One region of the Streptomyces sp. SCSIO ZS0520 genome, then DNA from elsewhere that is predicted to be linked to it. Evidence: riboswitches for the same ligand, from Rfam matches in the RefSeq annotation. Region 1 holds a riboswitch; each other region holds the start of a gene.

Region 1 (7,571 bases):
GCGCAGCGCGGCGGCGTCGGAGCCCGCGCCCGGTTCGGTGAGGCAGTAGCTGCCGAGCTGCTCCATGGCGCACAGCGCGGGCAGGAAGCGGGCCCGCTGGGCGGGGGAGCCGTAGCGGTCGATCATCCAGCCGACCATGTTGTGGATGGAGAGGTAGCCCGCGATCGAGGGGCAGCCGGTGGCCAGCGCCTCGAAGATCAGCACCCCGTCGGCGCGGGAGAGCCCCGAACCGCCCAGGTCCTCGCGGACGTAGACCCCGCCGAGGCCGAGCCCCGCGGCCTTGCGGAGCACGTCGACGGGGAAGTGCTTGTCCTGGTCCCAGCCGAGGGCGCCCGGGGCGAGATGCTCGCGGGCGAAGTCCAAGGTGGTCTCGACGACGGCGAGTTGGTCCTCGTTGAGGAGAGTGGTCATGCCGTCACCCCATGGTCGGGATGGTGAAGCTCGCGCCCTCCTTGGCCCCGGAGGGCCAGCGCGAGGTGACGGTCTTGGTACGGGTGTAGAAGCGGACCGCGTCCGGGCCGTGCTGCCCCAGGTCGCCGAAGCCGGACCGCTTCCAGCCGCCGAAGGTGTGGTAGGCCACCGGCACCGGGATCGGCACATTGACGCCGACCATGCCGGTGTCCACCCGCCGGGTGAAGTCGCGGGCCGTGTCGCCGTCCCGGGTGAAGAGCGCGACGCCGTTGCCGTAGGCGTGCTCGGTGGGCAGCCGCAGGGCCTCCTCGTAGTCGGCGGCGCGGACCACCGAGAGGACCGGGCCGAAGATCTCCTCCTGGTAGATCCGCATCCCCGGGGTGACCCTGTCGAAGAGCGAGGCCCCGGCGAAGAAGCCGCCCTCGTGCCCCTCGAGCGTGAAGTCCCGCCCGTCCACGACGAGTTCGGCGCCCTCCCGGACACCGAGGTCCACATAGCCGCGGACCCGGTCGACAGCGTCCCGGCCGACCAGCGGGCCGAAGTCCGCCGCCGGGTCGTCGCTGCGGCCGATGCGCAGGGAGCCGATCCGCTCCTTGAGGCGGGCGACCAGCGCCTCGGCGGTCTCCTCGCCGACCGGCACCGCCACCGAGATCGCCATGCACCGCTCGCCCGCCGAGCCGTAGCCCGCGCCGACCAGCGCGTCCACGGCCTGGTCGAGATCCGCGTCGGGCATCACGATCATGTGGTTCTTGGCGCCGCCGAAGCACTGCGCCCGCTTGCCGTGCGCGGCGGCGGTGGCGTAGATGTGCGCGGCGATCGGCGTGGAGCCGACGAAGCCGAGCGCTTGGACGCGCGGGTCCTCCAGGAGGGTGTCGACGGCCTCCTTGCCGCCGTTGACGACATTGAGGACGCCCGGCGGCAGGCCCGCCTCCAGGAAGAGTTCCGCGAGCCGCAGCGGCACCGAGGGGTCGCGCTCGGAGGGCTTGAGGACGAAGGAGTTGCCGCAGGCCAGGGCGGGCGCCGCCTTCCACAGCGGGATCATCGCGGGGAAGTTGAAGGGGGTGATGCCCGCGACCACGCCGAGCGGGCGCCGCAGCGAGTGGACGTCGATCCCGGCCCCGGCGTTGTCGGTGAACTCGCCCTTGAGCAGGTGCGGGATGCCCGCGGCGAACTCCACCACGTCGAGGCCGCGCGCCAGGTCGCCGTGCGCGTCCGCGACGGTCTTGCCGTGCTCGGCGGAGAGCAGCCGGGCCAGCGACTCCTTCTCGCCCTCGACGAGTTGGAGGAAGCGCAGCAGGACCCGGGCGCGGCGCTGCGGGTTCCACTCGCCCCACTCGCGCTGCGCCCCGGCGGCGTCCGCGACGGCCGCCCCGGTCTCGGCGCGGCCGGCCAGCGGCACCCTGGCCTGCACCTCGCCGGTGTTGGGGTCGAAGACATCGCCGTACGCACCCGAGGTCCCCGGGGTGTGCTTGCCGCCGATGAAATGGGTCAGTTCACGGACCATGGAAAGCCTGCTCTCGTCAGGTGGGATCCGGGGGATGGCAGGGCGGACCGGCGGCGCGCGCGGCAGCGCGCGGCCGTGGTCGGCCGGGAAGACGCGGAGACGAAGTGCCGTCAGGCGGTGCGCAGTCGCGCGTGCCGAAGCGGATCACCCAGGTCGTGGGTACGGACCGGTGCCATGCGTGTCTGCTCCATCCTCGTGGAAACACGGAACATCCCGCGGCCGGTATCCTGACTCCCGGATCAGCGCGCGTCCCCTTGCCTTCCCGACGGATCTCTCCGTCAGTGGCGTGTCCTGCGAGGACGAACTCCCCGGTCACAGTGGCGGGACCGCGCCGGAATCGCACCGGCTTCCCTGACACCGCGGGCCTTGGTCACGAACATATAGTTGGACGTCCTAGTAAGTCCACCCCGGCCCGGCCCCGGACGTGATTTCCGGCCGCGGCCCGCCCGATGGCGGCGGATGCTCACAGCTCTCCCCGCCACCAGGGGTCGTCCGGGCCGTCCGCGCGGATGATCCGGGCCCTGGCCAGGATCTTCTCGTCGAGCGGCCGCAGCAGCGCGCGCAGCTCGCGGGCGCTCTTGCGGGGCAGCAGATGGAGCGCGAGTTCCAGCCGGTCGCGGAAGTAGCCGGGGTCGCAGCCGCACTCCGGGATGCCGCAACTCGGGGCGCCGAAGGGGGGATCGGCCACCCGGCGCAGGGGGCCGTGGGCCAGGGCCCGCCAGTGCCAGAAGGCCTCGGCGGTCGCCTCCGGCCACAGGCGGGTCCGCTCCAGGCGGCACAGGGCCGCGACACAGGATCCGGAGACCGGGCCGACCGGAGGGAACCGGCGCCGACGGGGGCGCGGTACGGGAGTCTCGCCCCGCAGGGCGGAAGGGCGCCTACGCGGCATGGACCTTTCGGTGCGTCATCATGGCGGCACGCTACAACTCCCGTACCCGGCGCGGCCAGTGACTTGTGCGGGGACCGCGGGCCCGCCGCCGCCCGCCGCGGATGCTTGGATGGGAGGCCGATCGGCCAGGGAAGACAGCGAGCCGAGGCCGCCGCGCGGTGGCGGGCCCGAGGGAGACATGAGTACGCAAGAACGCCGCATCCTCGTCATCGGCATGGGCGCCGGCGACCCCGACCACCTCACCCTCGCCGCGGTGAAGGCGATGCGCCGGGCCGAGGTCTTCTTCGTCCTCGGCAAGGGCCGGGAGAAGGAGTCGCTGACCCGGCTGCGCCGCGAGATCCTCGACGAGCACCTCAGCGGCCCGTACCGGATCGTCGAGGCGGCCGACCCCTGGCGGGACCGCGCGCAGGAGGACCGCGCGGGCTACACCTCGGCGGTGCACGACTGGCGGCGGCGCCGGGCCGATGTCTGCGAGCGGCTGATCCGGGAGGAACTCGCCCCCGGCGGCACCGGCGCCTTCCTGGTCTGGGGCGACCCGGCGCTCTACGACAGCACCCTCGCCGTCCTGGCGGACATCCGCGCCCGCGGGACCGTGGACTTCGACCACGAGGTGGTCCCCGGCATCAGCAGCGTCTCGGCGCTCGCCGCACGCCACCGGATCACCCTCAACCGGGTCGGCCGCCCCGTCCGCCTCACCCCCGGGCGGCGGCTGGCCGAGGACTTCCCGAACGACGACGGCGACCTGGTGGTCATGCTCGACGCCCAGGAGGCCTACACCCGGCTCACGGGCGAGGGCGTCTGGATCTACTGGGGCGCCTATCTCGGCACCCCGGACGAGATCCTGGTGGCCGGGCCGCTGGACGAGGTCGCCGAGCGCATCACGCGCCTGCGCGCCGAGGCCCGCGCCCGGCACGGCTGGATCATGGACACCTATCTGCTGCGGCTTCAGCCGGAGGGCGGCGAGGGCTGAGCACCCTCAGCGCCGCGCCCCGGCGCCGAGGCGGCCCGCCCGATCGCCGCCACCAGGGGCAGCAGCCGCCGCGGCACGCGCTCGCGCAGGGCCACCTCGGTACGGGTGCGCACCACGCCCGGCATGCTGATCAACTGCTGGATCACGTCCTCCAGATGGCCGTTGTCCCGGGCCACCACGCGGGTGAGCAGGTCCCCGCCGCCCGCGATGGAGTGCGCCTCGATGATCTCCGGCACCGCGGCGAGGGCGTTGCCCACCGCGTCCAGGTGCCCCTGGGTGACCTCGATGTGCACGAAGGCGAGCACCGGATGCCCCAGGGCCGCCGGGGAGAGCGCGGGCCCGCCCGCGGTGATGACGCCCTCCCGCTCCATCCGGTCGAGCCGCGCCTGGAGGGTTCCCCGGGCGATGCCCAGGATGCGGGCGTACTCGCGTACCGAGGTGCGGGGCTGTTCGAGCAGCAGCCGCAGGATCCGGGTGTCCAGTGCGTCCACGGGCATGTTCCGTTGGCTCCTCGGGGACCGGCGGCAGAGGTGGTGACCGTACCCATGGCACAGCGGGCGCGGCTTGTGTGGTGCCACCGGTCGGCGGGTGCCTACCGCGGCCCCAGCGGTGGCGCCGCGGAGCGCCGGCCCGCCGACGGCGCCGGGTCAGGACCCGCGGCGCCATTCTCCCTGCCGGGGGCGCCGGGGTCCTGACCCCGTGGGCGGTGGCTCAGGACCGGGCGGCCCAGATGTTCACGCCCTCCTTGCTGACCGCGAAGCCGTCGATCTCGTCGAGTTCGGCGGCGGTCAGCGGCGGGGCGCTCAGCGCCGCGAGGTTCTCCTCCAGCTGCTCCACGCTGGAGGCGCCGATCAGGGCGGAGGTCACCCGGCTGTCGCGCAGCACCCAGTTCAGGGCCAGCTGCGAGAGCTTCTGGCCGCGCCGCTCGGCGACCCCCGCGAGCCCGCGCAGCCGGCCCACGGTGTCCTCGTCGAGCAGCCCCGGGTCCAGGGACTTGCCCTGCGTCGCGCGCGAGCCCTCCGGGATCCCGTCGAGGTACTTGCCGGTCAGCAGCCCCTGGGCGAGCGGGGCGAAGGCGATGCAGCCCATGCCCGACTCCTCCAGGACGCCGAGCAGCCCGTCGTCCTCGATCCAGCGGTTGAGCATCGAGTACGAGGGCTGGTGGATCAGCGGCCGCACGCCCAGCTCCCGCAGGATCCGCACCGCCTCGGCGGTCTGCTCCGCGGTGTAGGAGGAGACGCCCACGTAGAGGGCCTTGCCCTGCTGCACCGCGGAGGCCAGCGCGCCCATCGTCTCCTCGAGCGGGGTCTCGGCGTCGAAGCGGTGCGAGTAGAAGATGTCGACGTAGTCGACGCCCATCCGCCGCAGCGAGGCGTCGAGCGAGGAGAGCAGGTACTTGCGCGAGCCCCACTCGCCGTAGGGCCCGGGGTGCATCAGATAGCCCGCCTTGGTGGAGAGCACCAGCTGATCGCGGTACGGGGCGAAGTCCTGGGCGAAGAGCTTGCCGAAGTTGAGCTCCGCCGAGCCGGGCGGGGGACCGTAGTTGTTGGCGAGGTCGAAGTGGGTCACGCCCAGGTCGAAGGCGCGGCGCAGGATCGCCCGCTGGTTCTCCAGGGCCCGGTCGTCGCCGAAGTTGTGCCACAGCCCCAGCGAGACGGCGGGCAGCTTCAGCCCGCTGCGGCCGGTGCGCCGGTAGTCCATCGTCGCGTAGCGGTCCTCGGCGGCCCCGTACGGGCGCGTCGTGTCGGTGTCCATGGCGTCGCTCTTCCTCACGTACTCGCGTTCGGGCCTGCCGGGTCCCGGCGTGCCGACGGAAATCCTCTCACCGGTCCGCCCTGCCGCCCTGCTCAGGACCGGGTGAGCGCGGTGACGTGGAGCGTTCGGTACCCCTCCGCCGTGCAGGTGCGCAGCCCGTTCACCTCCAGGAAGACGGACTCGCGGCGCCCCGGCAGGTACACCCGCAGGCTGTCGGCCCCGCCCGGCCGGCACCTGTCCCTCCCGTAGGCGCCGGTGTCCGCCAGCTGCACGACGAAGCTCGCCGCCTCGCCCCGCGCCAGGGTGATCCGCTCGCCGGGCCCGCCGCTCCGCTCGGCGGGGCTGCCCACCCGGGTGCGGTCCGGCCCCTTGGCCAGGGAGACACCGGGGAAGCCCCGGGTGGTGCAGACCGGGCCGTCCGCGTTCACCAGCCGGAGGGTCATGTACCGCGAACCGGCGGCCTGTTCGGAGCGCTGACGGCTCAGGGCGAGGATCGCGCCGGAGCACTGCGGGGTCTTCGGGGCCGCCGGTCCCGTGGCCTCGTCCTCCGGTGGTCCTGAGCTGTCCGAGGGGCGGGGCGAGGGCGTCCGGGCGGGGCCGGAGGAGGACTCCCGGGGGCTCTCCGGGCTCCGGCCGGTGGCGGGCGGGTCGCCGGCGGGGACGACGCGCTCGGCGGGCGGTCCGGTGCCGTCGCCGCCGGAGCCGAAGTGGTCGGAGAGGGTGCCCAGCCTGTCGGTGAGGAACCCGGCGGGCACCGTGACCGTGGCGAGGGCCGCCCCGCAGGCCACCACGGCGACGGTGAGCACCCGGCGCCTGCGCCGCGCCGCGGCCCGGCGGCGGATCCGGGCGAAGGCGCCCGGCGGGGGCGGCAGCGGGGTCGACGGACGAGCGAAGGCCGCCCGGATCTCGGCGGATTCCTCCTGCTCGGCTCCGGGGCCCACGGGGGAGCGGTCCGGCCCGGGCAGGTCGCGGGGGTCCTCAGGAGATGTCATGGATGTCCCTCAATTCCGCTCGCAGCAGCTGTCGTGCGCGGTGGAGGTCGGTCTTGACGCTGCCGCTGCTGCGGCCGAGGACCTCCGCGATCCGGAGCACCGGTAGGTCGGCGTAGTAGTGGAGCAGGACGGGGGTCCGCAGCCGCTTCGGCAGCGACTGGACCAGGTCGCGGATGTCGGTGGCGCTGTCGGCGGGGGACTGCGCCTCCTCCGCGGTGCTGCCGATGCGCTGGAGCGTGCGCCGTTCGCGCTCCGTGCGCCGCCAGTGGTCCTTGATCAGGTTCGAGGCGATCGTGTAGAGGTACGCCCGCGGCTCGTCCACCCGGCCCCAGCGCGACCAGAGCCGGGTGAAGGCCTCGCTCGCGATGTCGTGGGCCAGCGCCTCACTGCCCACCAGGGAGCGGCACCAGCCGGCCAGCCGCGCGTAGAACTCCTCGAAGAGTGCCGCCGCTTCGGTCGATTCCGCCACGCGTACGCCCTGTCCTCCCCGCTGCGCCGGGCAGTCGCCGTCGACCGCGCTCATCCGCCGGTGACACTGGTCCAGCCGCCGTCCGGCCCCCGGCCCACGCCGAGGGTACGCAGCCTGGCGAGCACCGCGGCACTCTGCGCCTCCAGCCAGTCGCACAACTCCCGGAAGGAGACGAAGCGGACCTCGGGAGTGTCCGCGATGTCTTTGAGGAAGAGCTCGACGGCGTCCATGTAGATGCCGCCGTTCCAGGTCTCGAAATGGTTGCCGATGAACAGCGGGGCACGGTTTCCCTCATAGGCGCGCCGGAAACCCGCGCGATAGGCGCCGCGGGCCTCCTCCCGCCAGCGGGCACGGGAGTTGAGGCTGCCGTTGGTCGCGTTCCCCGACTGGTTGGCCATCATGTTGTAGTCCATGGTGAGCACTTCGAAGTCGTGCCCGGGGAAGGGCACCGCCTGGAGCGGGAAGTTCCACAGCCCGCCCAGTTTTCCGGGCCACACCTGGGTGCCGCCGGTGGAGCTGGCGTCGTAGCGCCAGCCGAGCCGCCGCGCGGTCGGCAGCAGATTGCGCTGGCCGAGCAGGCA
Region 2 (7,571 bases), 4.8 Mb from region 1:
CTGGGCCGAACGGCAGACCTTCCTGCTCGCGGTGGGCGGCGGCGCCGAGCCCGGTGCGGTCCGGCACGACATCCGGATGCCCGACCTCGCGGCCGGCGCCCTCGCCCACCTCGGTATCGCCCTCGACCCCGCCTGGGACCTCGACGGCCGCCCCTTCCAGGAGCCCGCCCCCGACGACTTCGAGAGCCTGCGCGAGAAGCTGGAGACCGCGGTCGACGAGAGCGGCCTCGGCGAGACCCTGGGCTTCACCCACACCCCGCCGAAGGGCTGGTCGGTCGACAACTCCGCGATGGGCGGCGGCGGAATCACCGAGTGGCGCGGCTGGACCTTCACCACCGACGAGTTCTGGACCCGGGCCGCCCCCGACCAGGAGCGCGAGTCCAACCTCCGCTCCCGCGGCGTCTTCGCGGTGGCCGACGGCGACGAGTGGTCCGACGCCGGGACCGACGGCACCTTCGACTCCACCCTGGTCAGCCCCGCGTACCCGGTCTCCGGCGGCGCGGCCACCCTCACGTACACCACCTTCTACCGCCAGGAGGGCGAGCAGCGCGGCGAGGTCTCCGTCTCCTGGGACGGCGGCGCGCCGCAGGTCCTCACCACCTACACCGAGGACGTCCCCTCCCGCGTCGAACACCTCGACCTGGACGTCCCCTCCGGCGCCCGCGAGGCCACCGTGCGCTTCCGCTACCGCGGGGGCGACAACTGGTTCTGGGCGCTCGACGGGGTCCGGCTGACCAGCGGCTGATTAAGGTGGGGGCGTCGGCACGGTGTGGTGGCGGCGCCCCCAGCACGGCACTTTCTCGGTTCGGTTCGGCGTACGGCAGGAGACCCGCACGATGTCACACCGCAGGCCCATCGATTCCTGGCTCACCGACATGGACGGGGTCCTCATCCACGAGGGCGTGCCCATCCCGGGAGCCGAGGCCTTCATCAAGCGGCTCCGCGAATCCGGCAAGCCCTTCCTGGTCCTCACCAACAACTCCATCTACACCGCCCGCGACCTGCACGCCCGCCTGAAGCGGATGGGCCTGGACGTCCCGGTCGAGAACATCTGGACCTCCGCCCTCGCCACCGCCAAGTTCCTCGACGACCAGCGCCCCGGCGGCACCGCGTACGTCATAGGGGAGGCGGGCATGACCACCGCCCTGCACGACATCGGGTACGTCCTCACCGACGCCGACCCGGACTACGTGGTACTCGGCGAGACCCGTACGTACTCCTTCGAGGCGATGACCAAGGCGGTACGGCTGATCAACGCGGGCGCCCGCTTCATCTGCACCAACCCCGACGAGACCGGCCCCTCCACCGAGGGCCCGCTGCCCGCGACGGGCTCGGTGGCGGCGCTCATCACCAAGGCCACCGGCAAGGAGCCCTACTTCGCGGGCAAGCCGAACCCGCTGATGATGCGCACCGGCCTGAACGCGATCGGCGCCCACTCCGAGTCCAGCGCGATGATCGGCGACCGGATGGACACCGACGTCCTGGCCGGTCTGGAGGCGGGCATGGAGACCTTCCTCGTCCTGACCGGCCTCACCGCCGAGGCCGACATCGAGAAGTACCCCTTCCGGCCGTCCACCGTGGTGCGCTCGATCGCCGATCTGGTGGATCTGGTCTGAGGCGGGGGCGGGGCCGAGGTCGGGGTCGGGGGCGGGGGCGGGGCTGCCTTCGGAGTCGTGGCCGGAGCCGGGGTGTTCCGGCCGCCGCCGACCGGGGTGTTCCCGGCTGAGAGGTGGCCCGGCCGCCCGGTCGGCGCCGGGCCCGTGGCTACGCTGCGTAGCGCTCCGGATGCGAAGTGCCTCCGCGGAGGTGAACCTGCCGTAGTAGGAGGTTCACGATGCACATAGCTCTGCTCCCTCTGAGCGCCGCCGCCGCGGGCGCCGTCCTGATGGCGGCACCCGCGGGCGCCGTCCAGGGGCCGCCGCCATCCGCGGGGGACGGGGTGGTGCGGGTCGCGCCCGCGGTCGTCGACCGCGGCGGCAGTGTCGCGCTCACCGTCACCGGCTGCCCGGGCCGCACCGGCCGGGCCTACTCCCCGGCCTTCGCCGCCCCCGCCGAACTCGCCGCCGCCCCGGGCGCCCCGCTCCGCGCCGAGGCCCGGATACGGCCCACCGCCACCCTCGGCCTGCACGAGGTGCGGATCGCCTGCGCGACCACCGGCAGCCCGGTGGACCCGGACGGCGCCGCCCGGGCCGACCGGGGGCTGCTCACCACCTTCCGGGTGCTCGACGAGGGGGCGGGCGACCGGGCGCGCACGGGAGACCTGGCGCCCTCGCAGAGCGGCGCGGACGACGGCGCCCAGGGCGCCCGCCACGCGGCACACCCCGCGAGCTCGGCGCCCGGCGAGCAGCAGAGGCGGGCGCCCGGCGAGAAGCAGGGAGCGGCCCACGGCGAGAAGCAGACGTCGGCCACTGGCGAGGAGCAGACGTCGGCCCCCGCCGAGCAGCAGGGAGCGGCGGCCCCCGAGGCGACAGGCGCGGCCCCTTCCGCCTCGCCCGGGCCGCGGCCCCCCGGCGCCGCCGCCCCGGAGATGGCCGCCCAGCCCGAACTCGCGGGCCCCGGCACCCGGCACACCGTCACCGGCCTCGCCCTCGCCTCGGTGGCCGCGGTCGCGATGGCGGTACGGAGCACCCGCCGCCGAGCCGCGCGGACCGGCGGAAAACCGCGTGGCTGACGGGAGTTGAGGGGCGGGCGGACCACCGGGCGGACCACCGGGGGAGAACGCGGGGGAACGGGGGAGTGGTGAAGGCCCCGACACCCGGCCCCGGAATCGGGGACGGGCACCGGGGCCGGGTGCGCGATGCGGGCGCCGGTCAGGCCGTGGCGGTCTCCCGCCGCGGCTCGGCGGCGGTGGCAGGGCGGGACGCGGCACGCAGGCCGAGAGCGCCGAAGACCGCGCCGAAGACGGCCCAGAGGAGGGCCTGGGTGCCGATCGACAGGACGCGGAAGTCCCAGAGCAGGGTGGCCTCGACCGGTACCGCGTCCGGGTTGTCCGGGAGCAGGAAGAGCACCGCGAGGACGGCGATCACGGTGGCGGCCACGGCGGTGTGGCGTACCGGGACGGGCCGTTCGGCGAGCTTCACCGCGACCTGCCAGGCGAGCAGCAGGCCGAGGACGCCGATCGCGACCGCGCCGAGCCACATCTCCTGGCGGTCGGTGACCGTGGCGGAGTCGCCGACGCCGGGCGGGTTGGCCGGGTAGCGCAGGGCGGGCAGCAGGGCGACCGCGAGGAAGGCGGCGGCGGCGAAGACCAGGGCGCGCGGCCAGGGGTTCGCCAGGGGCGTGCGCCGGTGGATCAGGGCGTAGGCGAGGGCGAAGAACACGCCGAGGGCGATGCCCGCGACGACCGCCGTGACCACCAGGCCGAAGTGCTGGGTGGAGCGGGAGAAGAGTTCCTCGTGGTGCTGGGCCGCGGCGGCGGCGTGCTCGTGCGCGTGCTCCTTCGCCGCGCGCGCCTCCTCCTCGCGGATGGCGCGGTCCATCAGCGGTTCCGCCGCGAACAGCGAGAAGAGACCGGCCGCGAGACCGGCGGCGGCGCCCGCGACGACGCCGCGTCCGAGCAGGGGTATCAGGGGTGTGGACATGGTTCTGTGCGCTCCGGGATCAGTACGCGGGGGTGGTCGTACGTGGTGCTCGGGGGTGTCGTCACAGTCCGGTGCGGGCCCGTGGGCGCCGAGCGGGACTGTGACGACACTCTCTAGTGGCAGGGAGCGCCGAAGAGGTGGCGGCCGTCGTGGGCGAACTCGTGCAGGTAGCTGCCGGTCGCGGAGACCAGGGTGCCCTGGTCGAGGAAGACGGCGTACAGGGCGATCAGGGAGACGATCGCCGCGGCCGCCGCGATCGCCCAGTCGCGGGCGCTGAGGGTGGCGTCGGCCGCCGATGCGGTGTGCGATGCGGTGTGCAAGGACATACCGGTGGACCTCCTTCTTGGGGTTTCCACGCCCCATGGCAGGAGGACGACGGGTCAGTTCCTGACTCCCGCGCGGCGGCGGCCGGCGGTAACAGTGGCGGGACCGTCCCGGATTCGCACCGGGTTCCTGGCTTCCGTCGCCTCGATGTATGGATTTGTCGTCCGGAGAGTCCCAGCAGTTCGGTGAACCTGTCAACCAGACAGGTCACTTCTGCGTCCGCCCTCGGACACTCCCGCGCGCCCGCCGCCCCGCCCCGATCGCAAGCCGCCGACCTGGGGTGTACGGACGCTGTGCGGTGAGGGAGGTGTGCCACGATGGGACGCCAGTGAGCCCACCGAGGGGGAGTGGATGTACGGCAGCACACCGATCTGCCGGGCCGCGGACCGCGGCACCGTGAGCAAGCGCACAACCGCCCCCGCCCGTACGGGGCTTCGGGCCGCGGCGCTCGGCGCGGCGGCCGCGCTGCTGCTCGCCGGCTGCTCCTCCTCCGACGACGGCGGCGGCGAGGAGTCCGCGCCGGTGCGTCAGCAGCCCAAGGCCGCCGACCCGTTCTGGGTGAATCCGGACGGCAAGGCCGCGGCGCAGGCGGCCGGTTACCGGGGTGACGGGCAGGACGAGGAGGCCGGTCTCCTCCGCCGGATCGCCGAGCAGCCCGCCGCCGAGTGGATCGGCCAGGAGAACGCCGAGCAGCAGGCGCGCGGTTTCACCGAGGCCGCCGCCAAGGCCGACCGCAGGGCCCTGCTCGTCCTCTACAACATCCCGCACCGCGACTGCGGCAACTACTCGGGCGGCGGCGCCGCGGACGGCGACGCCTACCGCGGCTGGGTCGAGCAGGTCGCGGGGGGCATCGGGGACCGCCCCGCCACCGTGGTCCTCGAACCCGACGCCGTACTGCACCTGGTGGACGGCTGCACCCCCGGCGAATTCCACGAGGAGCGCTTCGACCTGCTCAAGGGCGCCGTCGAGCGCCTGGGCGCGCTCAAGGACACCGAGGTCTACCTCGACGCGGGCAACGCGGGCTGGGGCAAGCCCGATCAGCTCTTCGAGCCGCTGAAGCGGGCGGGCGTGGAGCAGGCGGACGGCTTCGCGGTCAACGTCTCGAACTTCTACGGCACCGCCCAGTCCGTCGCCTACGGCAAGCAGCTCTCCGCGAAGCTCGGCGGCAAGCCCTTCGTCGTCGACACCAGCCGCAACGGCAACGGCCCTTACACCGGCGGCGATCCGAAGGAGCGCTGGTGCAACCCGCCCGGCCGCGCCCTCGGTGAGCCCCCCACCGTCAAGACGGGCGACCCCCTGGTCAAGGCCTACCTCTGGGTCAAGCGCCCGGGCGAGTCCGACGGCACCTGCAAGGGCGGCCCCAAGGCGGGCGAGTGGTGGCCGCAGTACGCGCTGGGGCTGGCGAAGGGCGCGAAGTAGCGCGCAGCCGAGGAGAGTTGGGAACCGCCCGCCGGACCGCTGGAGGACCGGCGGGCGTCCTGTTCCCCGGGAAGCCGTCGCGCGCGCCCGCGGCGCTGCTCCCCGGGGGCGGCTGCCTACGGCACCTTCACCCACTGCGCCTTCGACGGTGTGCCCTTGCCGTCCGTCACGAAGAGCATGTACCAGCCGGAGGGGACCAGATCGCGGTTCTTCGGGACCGTGACGGTGACCTGGTCGCCCTCGGTCTGCATGTCCAGGGCGACGGAGCGCTGGTCCACGTCGGTGACATGGGTGGAGGCGCTCGGCCGGATCAGGCGGGCGTTCTTCAGCGCGGCGGCGGTCGGTGAGGTGAAGGTCGCCGAGTCGCCGCGCTCCACGGTCTTCGGGCCGCCGCTGAGCGTGGGGCGCGAGTCGCGGTAGAGGTAGGGCGGGGTGTAGATCTCGATGCGCTGCTCGAAGGTGCCGGGCTTGCTGCCCGCCTTGTCCGCGTAGAGCGAGTCGGAGCCGAAGAACATCACCCGGCCGTCCGGCAGCAGCAGCGAGCCCGAGTGGTAGTTGCGGCCCACCTCGGGGTCGGCGACCCGGTCGAAGGTGCGGGACTTCGGGTCGTAGAGCCGCGCCTGGTGGATGTTGGAGTCGCCGCGCCCGCGGTAGTCCTCGGAGCCGCCGGAGACCAGGACCGTGTCGTCGGGCAGTACGGAGGCCTGCGGGTAGCGGGTGCCCTTCTCCAGCTCGGGGCCGTCGGTGAACTTCGGTGACGCGTCCAGGAGATCGACGATCCGGGTCTTCCTGCTGGACTTCTCGGACTCGCCGACCCCGCCGCCGCCGATCACCATGTACCGCTCGTCCTGCGCGGGCGGCAGCAGCACCGTATTGGAGGTCTCCAACTGGTCCGCGTCGCTCAGCCCGGGGATCTTGCGGAACTTATTGGTCTTCAGATCCCAGAGGCCCGGGTCGCGGCCGACGTCGTCCGGTCCGTACCCGGCGTTCGAACCGGAGTAGAAGAGCTTGCTGTCCCGGGTGAGGAAGACCGCGGGATAGGTCGGGAACTGGCGCAGGCCCTTGGTGTACGACCACTTCCTCGTCTTCGGGTCGAAGACCTCGTTCTTGCCGGGCACCAGCTGGCCGATCTCGTCGAGTCCGGAGAGGCTGAGCACCTTTCCGTCCGAGAGCGTGGTCAGCGTCGGATACCAGCGGGCCTCGTTCATCGGGTCGACCTTGATGTACTTCTCGGCCCGCGGGTCGAATTCGTAGGCGTCCCGGATTCCCTGGAAGTCCTTCTTGTCCAGGGCGAGTTTCTGCGCGATGCCGTACACATTGCGCGCGTCGGAACCGGTGAGGCCCTGCACCCGGTAGTTGTCCTGGGTGCCGGTCTCGTACTTCGTGCCGCTGCGCTGCGCCTCCACGTAGACGCGGCCGAGGCCGGGGTCGTTGCGCTCGAACTCCCCGGTCTCCTCGTCGAAGACCTTCTTCGCGCGCTCGATGACGACGGGGTCCTTGGAGACGAAGGTCTTGCCGTTGGTCCGGCCCGAGAAACGGGTTCCGGCGGGCAGCGTCATCGGCTTGTCGGGGTCCTCGTTGTGGACGATCATCAGGCCGCCCGCCTTGGTGACATCGCCCTTCAGCTTCTCGTAGCGCTGGGTGCCGCCCGCGATGAGGAGATTGCCGTTCGGCAGCTGGGTGTGGCCGGTGCAGAAGAGGTCGACCGGGGTGGGGATGCTCTTGATCGTCCGCTTCTCCGGGTCCCAGAGCCGGGTCTCGAACTTCTTCGCGTCGAAGTTCTTCTGGTTGTTCCCGCTGCCCGCGACGAGCAGGATCTTCCCGGTGTGCAGGAGCGCCGCGTGAATGGTGTTCAGCCGGTATTCCTCGGGAAAGTCGATGACATCCCAGTGGCCGTTGTCGGCCTTGTACTCCGGCTTGTTGATCGTGTAGTCGTGGTACTCCTCCGAGACGAACCGGTACGCCGCCGGTCCGTTCATTCCGGCGAGCGCGACGACGACCGCCGAGACGATCGCGATGCGGCGTATGCGGCGGCTGCGGGAGCGGTCTTTCACGTGAACCCCGTGATACTCGAGATGTGCGCGTACTTCGTGTCAGGCGTGGCCGCTCACTCGGGGTGCCGCGGCAGGCGCATGGTCTGGTCGGCCCCGTCCTGCGCCGGGAACTCCCGGGTACGGGACTCCTGGCGCGGCACCCGCGGCGGATAGCCGTAGCCGGGCCGGACCGCGGCGCCGGGGGCCCGGGCGC
Region 3 (7,571 bases), 1.4 Mb from region 1:
GTCGTCGCGGACGGCAGCCGGGACCTGCTCCGTGTCGGGCACCGCCAAGAAGCCTCGGGAGAATGGGAGTTGGCGGTCGAGCGGCGGCTCTCGCTGGCCTCCGCGCTGCCCGAGGGGGACGCGGTGACCGGGCTGTCGCCGGACTGGCGGGGGCGGGTCTGGTTCGCCACCGGCGGCGGAGTGGTGGGCGTCGCCGACGACCGCACCGGCCGGGTCCGCTCCCGGCAGCTGCCGGACGGGGAGCGGATCGCCAACAGCATCTCCACCGCCCCCGAGGGCACCGCCGTCACCACCACCCACGCCACCTATCTGCTCACCGCCGGGGCCGAGGGCAGGCCCGAGGTCGTCTGGCGGCGGGCGTACGACCGCGGACAGGCGCGCAAGCCCGGCATGCTGAGCCACGGCAGCGGCTCCACCCCCACCTTCCTCGGCCCGGGGAGCGGAACCGACTACCTCGCGATCGTCGACAACGCCGATACCACCGTCCATCTGAAGGTCTACCGGACCGGCACCGGCGAGCAGGTCTGCTCGGTGCCGGTACTGCGCGCCGCGGGCGGCCCCGGCAGCGAGAACTCCCCCATCGGGGCGGGCCGCAGCGTCTTCGTCGCGGGCACCTACGGCTACCCGTATCCGGCGGTCCCGGAGGGCGCCGGTGAGGCCGTCCCCGCCACGGCGGACTTCGCGGGCGGGCTGACGCGGGTGGACGTACGGCCGGACGGGACCGGCTGCGAACAGGTCTGGGACACCACCCTGCGGTCGGCGGCGGTGCCGAAGCTGTCGACGGCCGACCACCGGCTGCACACCGTGCTGCGGGACCCGCTGATCCCCGGCACCAAGGGCACCGGCCTGCTCGACCGCTACCGCTACGCCCAGATCGACCCCGACACCGGCCGTGTCACCCGCTCCCGGCGGATCGGTCGCGGATTCCCGTACGACACCTTGCAGATGGCAGGCACCATCGCCCCGGACGGCAGTTATCTCCAGGGCAGCGTGACCGGGGTGGTGCGGGTCTCGGCGCGGTGACCGCGGGGGCCCGCACCCGGCGGGGCCCTCCCCGGGACACGCCTGAACCTCCGACTGCCCCCGGGCGTAAGGGAGTTGAGCCGACCGGACTGCCCGAGCAGCCCGGACAGCCCGGGCGGGCTCAGCAGCAGTCGGGGGCGAGTCCGCGCGGGAGGCGTTCGCCGGAGAAGACCGCGCAGGTGGCCTCGTCGCCGCCGAGGGCGGCGACCGCGAGGAGGACGGATCCGGCGGTCCAGGTGGTGAGTTCGCGCGGCCAGACCGCGGCGTCCTCGAAGACGTAGCCGGTCCAGTAGAGGCCGCTCTCCGGCTCGCGCAGGTGCTGGATGGACTGGAGGATCTCCAGGGCGCGGTCGGATTCGCCCACCGCCCAGAGGGCCAGGGCCAGTTCGGCGGATTCGCCGCCGGTCACCCAGGGGTTGGGGACCACGCAGCGCACCCCGAGGTCCGGCACCACGAAGCGGTCCCAGCCCGCCGCGATACGGGACTTGGCGGCCTCGCCGGTGACCGCGCCGCCGAGGACCGGGTAGTACCAGTCCATCGAGTAGCGGTCCTTGTCGAGGAAGAGCTCGGGGTGCGAGCGGATCGCGTGGCCGAGCGCGCCGAGCGCCAACTCCCAGTCGGGCTGCGGCTCTTCGCGCTGCTCGGCGAGGGCGAGCGCGCAGCGCAGGGCGTGGTGCATCGAGGAGCAGCCGGTGAGCAGCGCCTCGGTGACGGGCGTGCCGTCCGCCTCCCGCTTCCAGCCGATCTGCCCGCCGGGCTGCTGGAGCCCGAGCACGAACTCCATCGCCCGGGCCACCACCGGCCACATCCGGTCCAGGAAGGTGTCGTCGCCGGTGGCCAGATAGTGGTGCCAGACGCCGACCGCGATGTACGCGGTGAAGTTGGTCTCGCAGCTGCGGTCGCTGACCTCGTCGAAGTTGCCGTCGGTGTAGGCCGCGTACCAGGAGCCGTCCGGGTTCTGGTGCCGGGCCAGCCAGTCGTAGGCGCGCCAGGCGGCCTCGTGCTCGCCGGAGGCGTCCAGCGCCATGGCGGCCTCGGTGTGGTCCCAGGGGTCGAGGTGGTGGCCCCGGAACCAGGGGATGGCGCCGTCCGGGCGCTGGGCGGCGAGGATCCCCCGGACCGTGCGGGCGGCCTCTTCGGCCGTGAGGACGCCGTCGAGTACGAGGTGTTCGGTCCGCTCGGGGCTCGTCACGCCTCGGCCTTCGGCAGGTGGGGCTTGGTGGCGTAGGCGACGAAGCTCTTGCCGACGACCGGGTTGAGCAACTGCTCCGCGAGGCGCGTGGCCAGCGGCTTCTTCATGATGTCCCAGACGAGCAGCTTGTGGTATGCGCGCACCGGCAGCGCCTTGTCGTTGTCCACGCCGAAGGCGCACTTGAGCCACCAGTACGGGGAGTGCAGCGCGTGCGCGTGGTGGGTGCCGTAGGGCTTGAGTCCGGCCTCGCGCATCCGGTCGAGGAGTTCGTCGGCCCGGTAGATGCGGATGTGGCCGCCCTCGACCTCGTGGTAGGCGTCGCTCAGCGCCCAGCAGACCTTCTCGGGGCCGTAGCGGGGCACGGTCACCGCGATCCGGCCGCCGGGGCGCAGCACCCGGACCATCTCGGCGAGGACGCCCTTGTCGTCGGGGATGTGCTCCATGACCTCGGAGATGATGACGACGTCGAAGGAGTCGTCGGGGAAGGGCAGCGCGAGCGCGTCGCCCTCCATCGCGGTGGCGGTGGCGCCCGCCGGGGCCTCGTTGGCCTCCTTCATGGCGGCGAACCAGGTGGCGACCTCGCGGATCTCCTCGGCGTTCCGGTCCAGCGCGACGACCTGCGCCCCGCGCCGGTAGCACTCGAAGGCGTGCCGCCCGGCCCCGCAGCCGAGGTCGAGCACGCGATCGCCCGCGGCGAGCGGGAAACGGGAGAAGTCGACGGTCAGCACGTGGCCCTGCTTTCGCGATCCGGTACGGCAATTCCTTCGGCCGCCGCCGGGCGGGCGGCGGGGCGGCGCGCGGGGGCGGCGCCGGAGCGGGCGAGGGCCTCGCGGTAGCGCTCGGCGGTGCCCCGGGCGGCCTCGGCCCAGGTGAAGTTGGCGAGCACGCGCTCCCGGCCCGCGGCGCCCAGCCTGCGGCGCAGCCCCTCGTCGCCGAGCAGCCGCCCGAGGGCCGCGGCGAGCGCGCCGGACTCGCCGGGCGGCACCGCGAGGCAGGTCTCCCCGTCGGCTCCGGCGACCTCCGGGATGGCGCCGCCGGTGGTGGCGACGAGCGGGGTGCCGGTGGCCATCGCCTCGGCGGCCGGGAGCGAGAAGCCCTCGTACAGCGAGGGTACGCAGGCCACTTGGGCGGAGCGGACCAGGTCGACGAGTTCCTCGTCGGTGATGCCCTTGACGAAGTCGACGGCGCCCTCGAGTCCGTAGCGCTCGATCATCTGGGCGACCGGGCCGTCCTCGGCGCGCTTGCCGACGACGACGAGATGGGCCTCGGGCACCTCGGTGCGCAGCTTGGCGAGGGCCTCGACGAGGTGGACGAGGCCCTTCAGCGGGACGTCCGCGCTGGAGGTGGTGACGATCCGGCCGGGCACCTCGGCCACCGAGGGGTCGGGGCGGAACAGGCCGGTGTCGGCGCCGATGTGCACGACGTGGACGCGGGAGGGCGCGACGCCGAGGTGGTCGACGATCTCCTGCCGGGAGCTGCCGGAGACGGTGAGCACCGACTCCAGCCTGCGGGCCACCCGCTTCTGCATCCGGGTGAAGGCGTACCAGCGGCGCACCGAGGCCCGGCGGCGCCAGTGCGGGGCGGCGTCCAGCTCCAACTGCCGGTCCACGGTGATCGGATGGTGGATGGTGGTGACGAGCGGGGCGCCGAGGTCGCCCAACAGCCCGTATCCGAGGGTCTGGTTGTCGTGCACGACGTCGAACTCCCCCGCGCGGGCGCGCAGATGGCGACCGGCCCGCAGCGAGAAGGTGAGCGGCTCGGGGAAGCCGCCGGTGAGCATGGTGGCGACTTCGAGGGCGTCGATCCAGTCGCGGTACTCGCCGCGCGCGGGTCTGCGGAAGGGGTCCGAGGGCCGGTAGAGGTCCAGGCTCGGCAGCTCGGTCAGGCGCGGATTGGGGGCGCCGCCGGTGCCGTTCCCGTCGAGGACGGGGTAGGGCTGGGCGCCGATGACCTCGACCTGGTGGCCGAGGCGGGCGAGTTCCCGGGACAGGTGCCGTACGTAGACGCCCTGGCCCCCGCAGTACGGGTTGCCCTTGTAGCTGAGCAGGGCGATGCGCAGCGGCCGGTCACCGTCGGGGGCGGAGCCCGCGCGATGGCCGTCCTTCCTGGCCTCAGCGGTCACTCCGGGCCCCCTTCTCACGGCTCTTTCACGCGAGACTACGCGCGGCGCTAACCTAGAACAAGTTTCAGAGTGGAGCATTCCGGAACGCTCGGAGGATCGAATTTACCGGCTGGTAGCCCGTACTGTGCCGGGCGGACCAGGTGATTCGCGCCACGGCCGAGCCCCCTGCCATGCTGTGCCGTCCGGGGGCAGCGCGGCCCCGGCGCGGCGACGCTCCCGCACCCGGCAGCCCGCACGGAACGGACAGATGGCAACGCACGCACGGCCCTCGCATCCGGCCTCCCCGCAGACCGAGCGGCAGGCGGCCCGGCGCCGCCGGATGCTGCGCGCGAGCGCCGAGCTGGCCGCGCGGGGCGGCTTCGACGCCGTGCAGATGCGCGAGGTCGCCGAGGTCGCGCAGGTCGCCCTCGGCACCCTGTACCGCTACTTCCCGTCCAAGGTCCATCTGCTCGTGGCGACCATGCAGGACAAGCTCGGCCAGCTGCACACCACGCTGCGCGAGCGGCCCCCGGACGGGGCGGGCCCCGCCGAACGGGTCGCCGCGACCCTGATGCGCGCCTTCCGCGCCCTCCAGCGCGAACCGCTGCTCGCCGACGCCATGGTGCGCGCGCTGACCTTCGCCGACCGCTCGGTCAGCGCCGAGGTCGACCAGGTCACCCGGCAGACCATGGCGCTCATCCTGGACGCCATGGGCCTCGCGGATCCGAGCCCGGCGCAGCTGTCCGCGGTCCGGGTGATCGCGCACACCTGGCACTCGGCGCTGATCACCTGGGTCTCCGGCCGCGCCTCGATCACCCAGGTCGGCTTCGACATCGAGACGGTGTGCCGCCTCATCGACCTCACCTCGGCCGGGCCGCCCGAGGAGCCGCCGGGCCGAACCGCCCCCGGACCCGACCGGTAAAGTGACCGCGTCGTTCTCATGCCCGCCTCGGGGGAAGCCGGTGGAAACCCGGCGCTGACCCGCAACCGTGAGCCGCCCGTCCCCGAAACGGCGGCGAGCCGGAATGCCCGGGGCGGATATGACCGGCTCGCGTCACCGGGACCCCGGTGACAGGCACCGTCGAGGCATACGGGGCCGCAGCCGCCCGGTGCTCCGCGTGCCGTGCCGCGCGGCTCCGCCACAGGGAGAGGCACCGCCGCTCATGAACGTTCGCCGCACCGCAGCGGTTCTCGCCGCCGTCGCCGTGACCGGGGCGGCCTCCGCACCGGCCGCGCTCGCCGAGACCCCGAAGCCGTCCCCCTCGGTGGCCCTGCCCTCCGGCCTGTACGGGAAGGCGGACCCGCAGTTCGACGGGGTCTGGCGGCAGTCGCTCGCCTTCCTCGCCCAGGACACCGCCTCGGTGCGGCCCGCGGACAAGGCGGTCGACTGGCTCACCGGACAGCAGTGCGCGGACGGCTCCTTCGCCCCCTTCCGCGCCGACGCCGCCGCGGCCTGCGGCAAGAAGACCCCCGTGGACAGCAACAGCACGGCCGCCGCGGTGCAGGCCCTCGCCGCGCTCGGCGGGCACGAGAAGACCACCGGCAAGGCGGTCGGCTGGCTGAAGTCGGTGCAGAACAAGGACGGCGGCTGGGGCTACAACCCGGGCGGCGCCAGCGACACCAACTCCACCTCCCTGGTCATCGGCGCCCTGAAGGCCGCGGGCGAGGACCCGGCCGCGGTGCGCAAGGGCGGCAAGTCGCCCTTCGACGCGCTGGACGCGCTGACCGTGCCCTGCACCGTCAAGGACGGCGGCGGCGCCTTCGCCTTCCAGCCCGGCAAGTCCGCGGGCGGGCAGCAGCCGGGCCCGCTGGAGCCCAACGCGGACGCCTCCGCCGCCGGAGTCCTCGGCAGCCTCGGCAAGGGCCTGGCCGCCACCGGGGGCGGGAAGGACGCGGGCGGCGCCTGCGTCGAGCCCGGCGCGGCCACCCCGAAGGAGAGCGCGGCGGGCGCCGCGGACTACCTGGAGAAGGAGCTGACGGGCGGCACCCATCTGATGTCGGTGATGCCGGGCGCCGAGAAGAAGCCCGACTTCGGCAACACCGCGGACACCGTGGTCGCGCTGGCCGCCGCGGGCCGCCCGGACGCGGCCCGTAAGGCGTACGGCTGGCTGGAGAAGAACGCGGCCGACTGGGCGCGCGGGGGCGGTCCCGCCGCCTACGCGCAGCTGGTGCTCGCCGCGCACGCCGTCGGCGCCGACCCCCGCGCCTTCGGCTCCACCGACCTGGTCGGCGCGCTCGACGCCCAGGGCCCGGCGCCCGAGTCGCAGAAGGACGGCAGCGCCGAGGACGCCGCGCAGGACAAGGAGAAGGACGAGGACGGCACCAGCGTCTGGTGGATCGTCGGCGTCGGGCTCGTCGCCGGTATCGGGGTCGGCTTCCTGTTCAGCAGCCGCAACAAGAAGCAGGGGAAGTGACCGGCCGGGTCCCGGAGTCGGCGGCCCCGGCGGACGGGCGCCGCACCCCGGCACCCCGCCGCGCGCCCGCCCTGGCCGCCCCGCTCGCCGCCGTACTGACCGCCGTACTCGCCGTCCTGCTCGCGGCGGCGCCCGCGGGGGCCGCCGGTTACCGGTACTGGTCCTTCTGGGAGCGCGAGAACAACGCCTGGCGGTACGCGAGTCAGGGCCCCTCGCTGACGCGCCCCGCGGACGGGTCGGTGCAGGGCTTCCGGTTCTCCGTGAGCGAGGACTCGAAGGACGCCGCCAAGCCGCGCGGCGAGGCCGACTTCGGCACGGTCTGCGCGGACACCCCGGCCGAGAAGGGCCGCAAACGCCTCGCCCTGGTCCTCGACTTCGGCACCCCGGCCGACGCCCCCGGGGGCGAGTCGCCGCCGAAGCCGCGCACCGTCTGCGCGCGGGTGCCCGCCGACGCCAGCACCGCCGAGGCGCTCGCCGCGGTGGCCGAACCGCTGCGCTACGACAGCAAGGCCCTGCTCTGCGCGATCGCGGGCTACCCGAAGTCCGGCTGCGGCGAACAGGTCTCGGGCGAGGCCGAGCGCGAGCCCGGCACCCGAGGCGAGGCCGGGGACGGCTCCGGCGGCGAGGACGGCGGCCCCTCCTTCGGCCTGATCGGCGGCGGCGCCCTGGTCGTCCTGGTGGCCGTCGCCGCCGGGGTGCGGGCCAAGCGCCGCCGCGGCTGAGGCCCGCCGCCGTGCCCCGCACCACCGCCATGCCCCGCCGCGGCCCGCTGCGCCCGGCCCCCTTCGCGAGCCGCTCGGGCGCCCTGCACCCCGGGGCCTGGTGGCTGTGGGCGCTCGGC

The links. Region 1 has a riboswitch for cobalamin ahead of MID12_RS30675 (CoA-acylating methylmalonate-semialdehyde dehydrogenase). Riboswitches for the same ligand answer to the same signal wherever they lie in the genome.
Region 2: linked by a shared signal. The riboswitch ahead of MID12_RS10060 (CbtB domain-containing protein) and the one ahead of MID12_RS30675 (CoA-acylating methylmalonate-semialdehyde dehydrogenase) in region 1 are both predicted to bind cobalamin.
Region 3: linked by a shared signal. The riboswitch ahead of MID12_RS24660 (prenyltransferase/squalene oxidase repeat-containing protein) and the one ahead of MID12_RS30675 (CoA-acylating methylmalonate-semialdehyde dehydrogenase) in region 1 are both predicted to bind cobalamin.

Annotation. Positions count from the first base shown of each region.
Region 1 is NZ_CP092644.1:7,488,077-7,495,647, forward strand. Features, by position in the region: gene MID12_RS30670 (acyl-CoA dehydrogenase family protein) at 1-411, opposite strand, end outside; gene MID12_RS30675 (CoA-acylating methylmalonate-semialdehyde dehydrogenase) at 416-1,915, opposite strand; cobalamin riboswitch at 2,115-2,292, opposite strand; gene MID12_RS30680 (hypothetical protein) at 2,379-2,804, opposite strand; gene cobF (precorrin-6A synthase (deacetylating)) at 2,983-3,774, shown strand; gene MID12_RS30690 (Lrp/AsnC family transcriptional regulator) at 3,750-4,271, opposite strand; gene mgrA (L-glyceraldehyde 3-phosphate reductase) at 4,486-5,529, opposite strand; gene MID12_RS30700 (DUF4232 domain-containing protein) at 5,622-6,521, opposite strand; gene MID12_RS30705 (RNA polymerase sigma factor) at 6,508-6,990, opposite strand; gene MID12_RS30710 (hypothetical protein) at 7,041-7,571, opposite strand, start outside.
Region 2 is NZ_CP092644.1:2,706,553-2,714,123, reverse strand. Features, by position in the region: gene MID12_RS10080 (alkaline phosphatase family protein) at 1-745, shown strand, start outside; gene MID12_RS10075 (HAD-IIA family hydrolase) at 837-1,616, shown strand; gene MID12_RS10070 (hypothetical protein) at 1,835-2,671, shown strand; gene MID12_RS10065 (CbtA family protein) at 2,811-3,581, opposite strand; gene MID12_RS10060 (CbtB domain-containing protein) at 3,695-3,907, opposite strand; cobalamin riboswitch at 3,942-4,099, opposite strand; gene MID12_RS10055 (glycoside hydrolase family 6 protein) at 4,257-5,324, shown strand; gene MID12_RS10050 (kelch motif-containing protein) at 5,441-7,378, opposite strand; gene MID12_RS10045 (cellulose synthase catalytic subunit) at 7,432-7,571, opposite strand, start outside.
Region 3 is NZ_CP092644.1:6,135,275-6,142,845, reverse strand. Features, by position in the region: gene MID12_RS24685 (hypothetical protein) at 1-1,023, shown strand, start outside; gene MID12_RS24680 (prenyltransferase/squalene oxidase repeat-containing protein) at 1,145-2,215, opposite strand; gene MID12_RS24675 (class I SAM-dependent methyltransferase) at 2,212-2,943, opposite strand; gene MID12_RS24670 (glycosyltransferase family 4 protein) at 2,937-4,337, opposite strand; gene MID12_RS24665 (TetR family transcriptional regulator) at 4,585-5,238, shown strand; cobalamin riboswitch at 5,235-5,368, shown strand; gene MID12_RS24660 (prenyltransferase/squalene oxidase repeat-containing protein) at 5,480-6,730, shown strand; gene MID12_RS24655 (SCO2322 family protein) at 6,727-7,452, shown strand; gene MID12_RS24650 (energy-coupling factor transporter transmembrane component T) at 7,482-7,571, shown strand, end outside.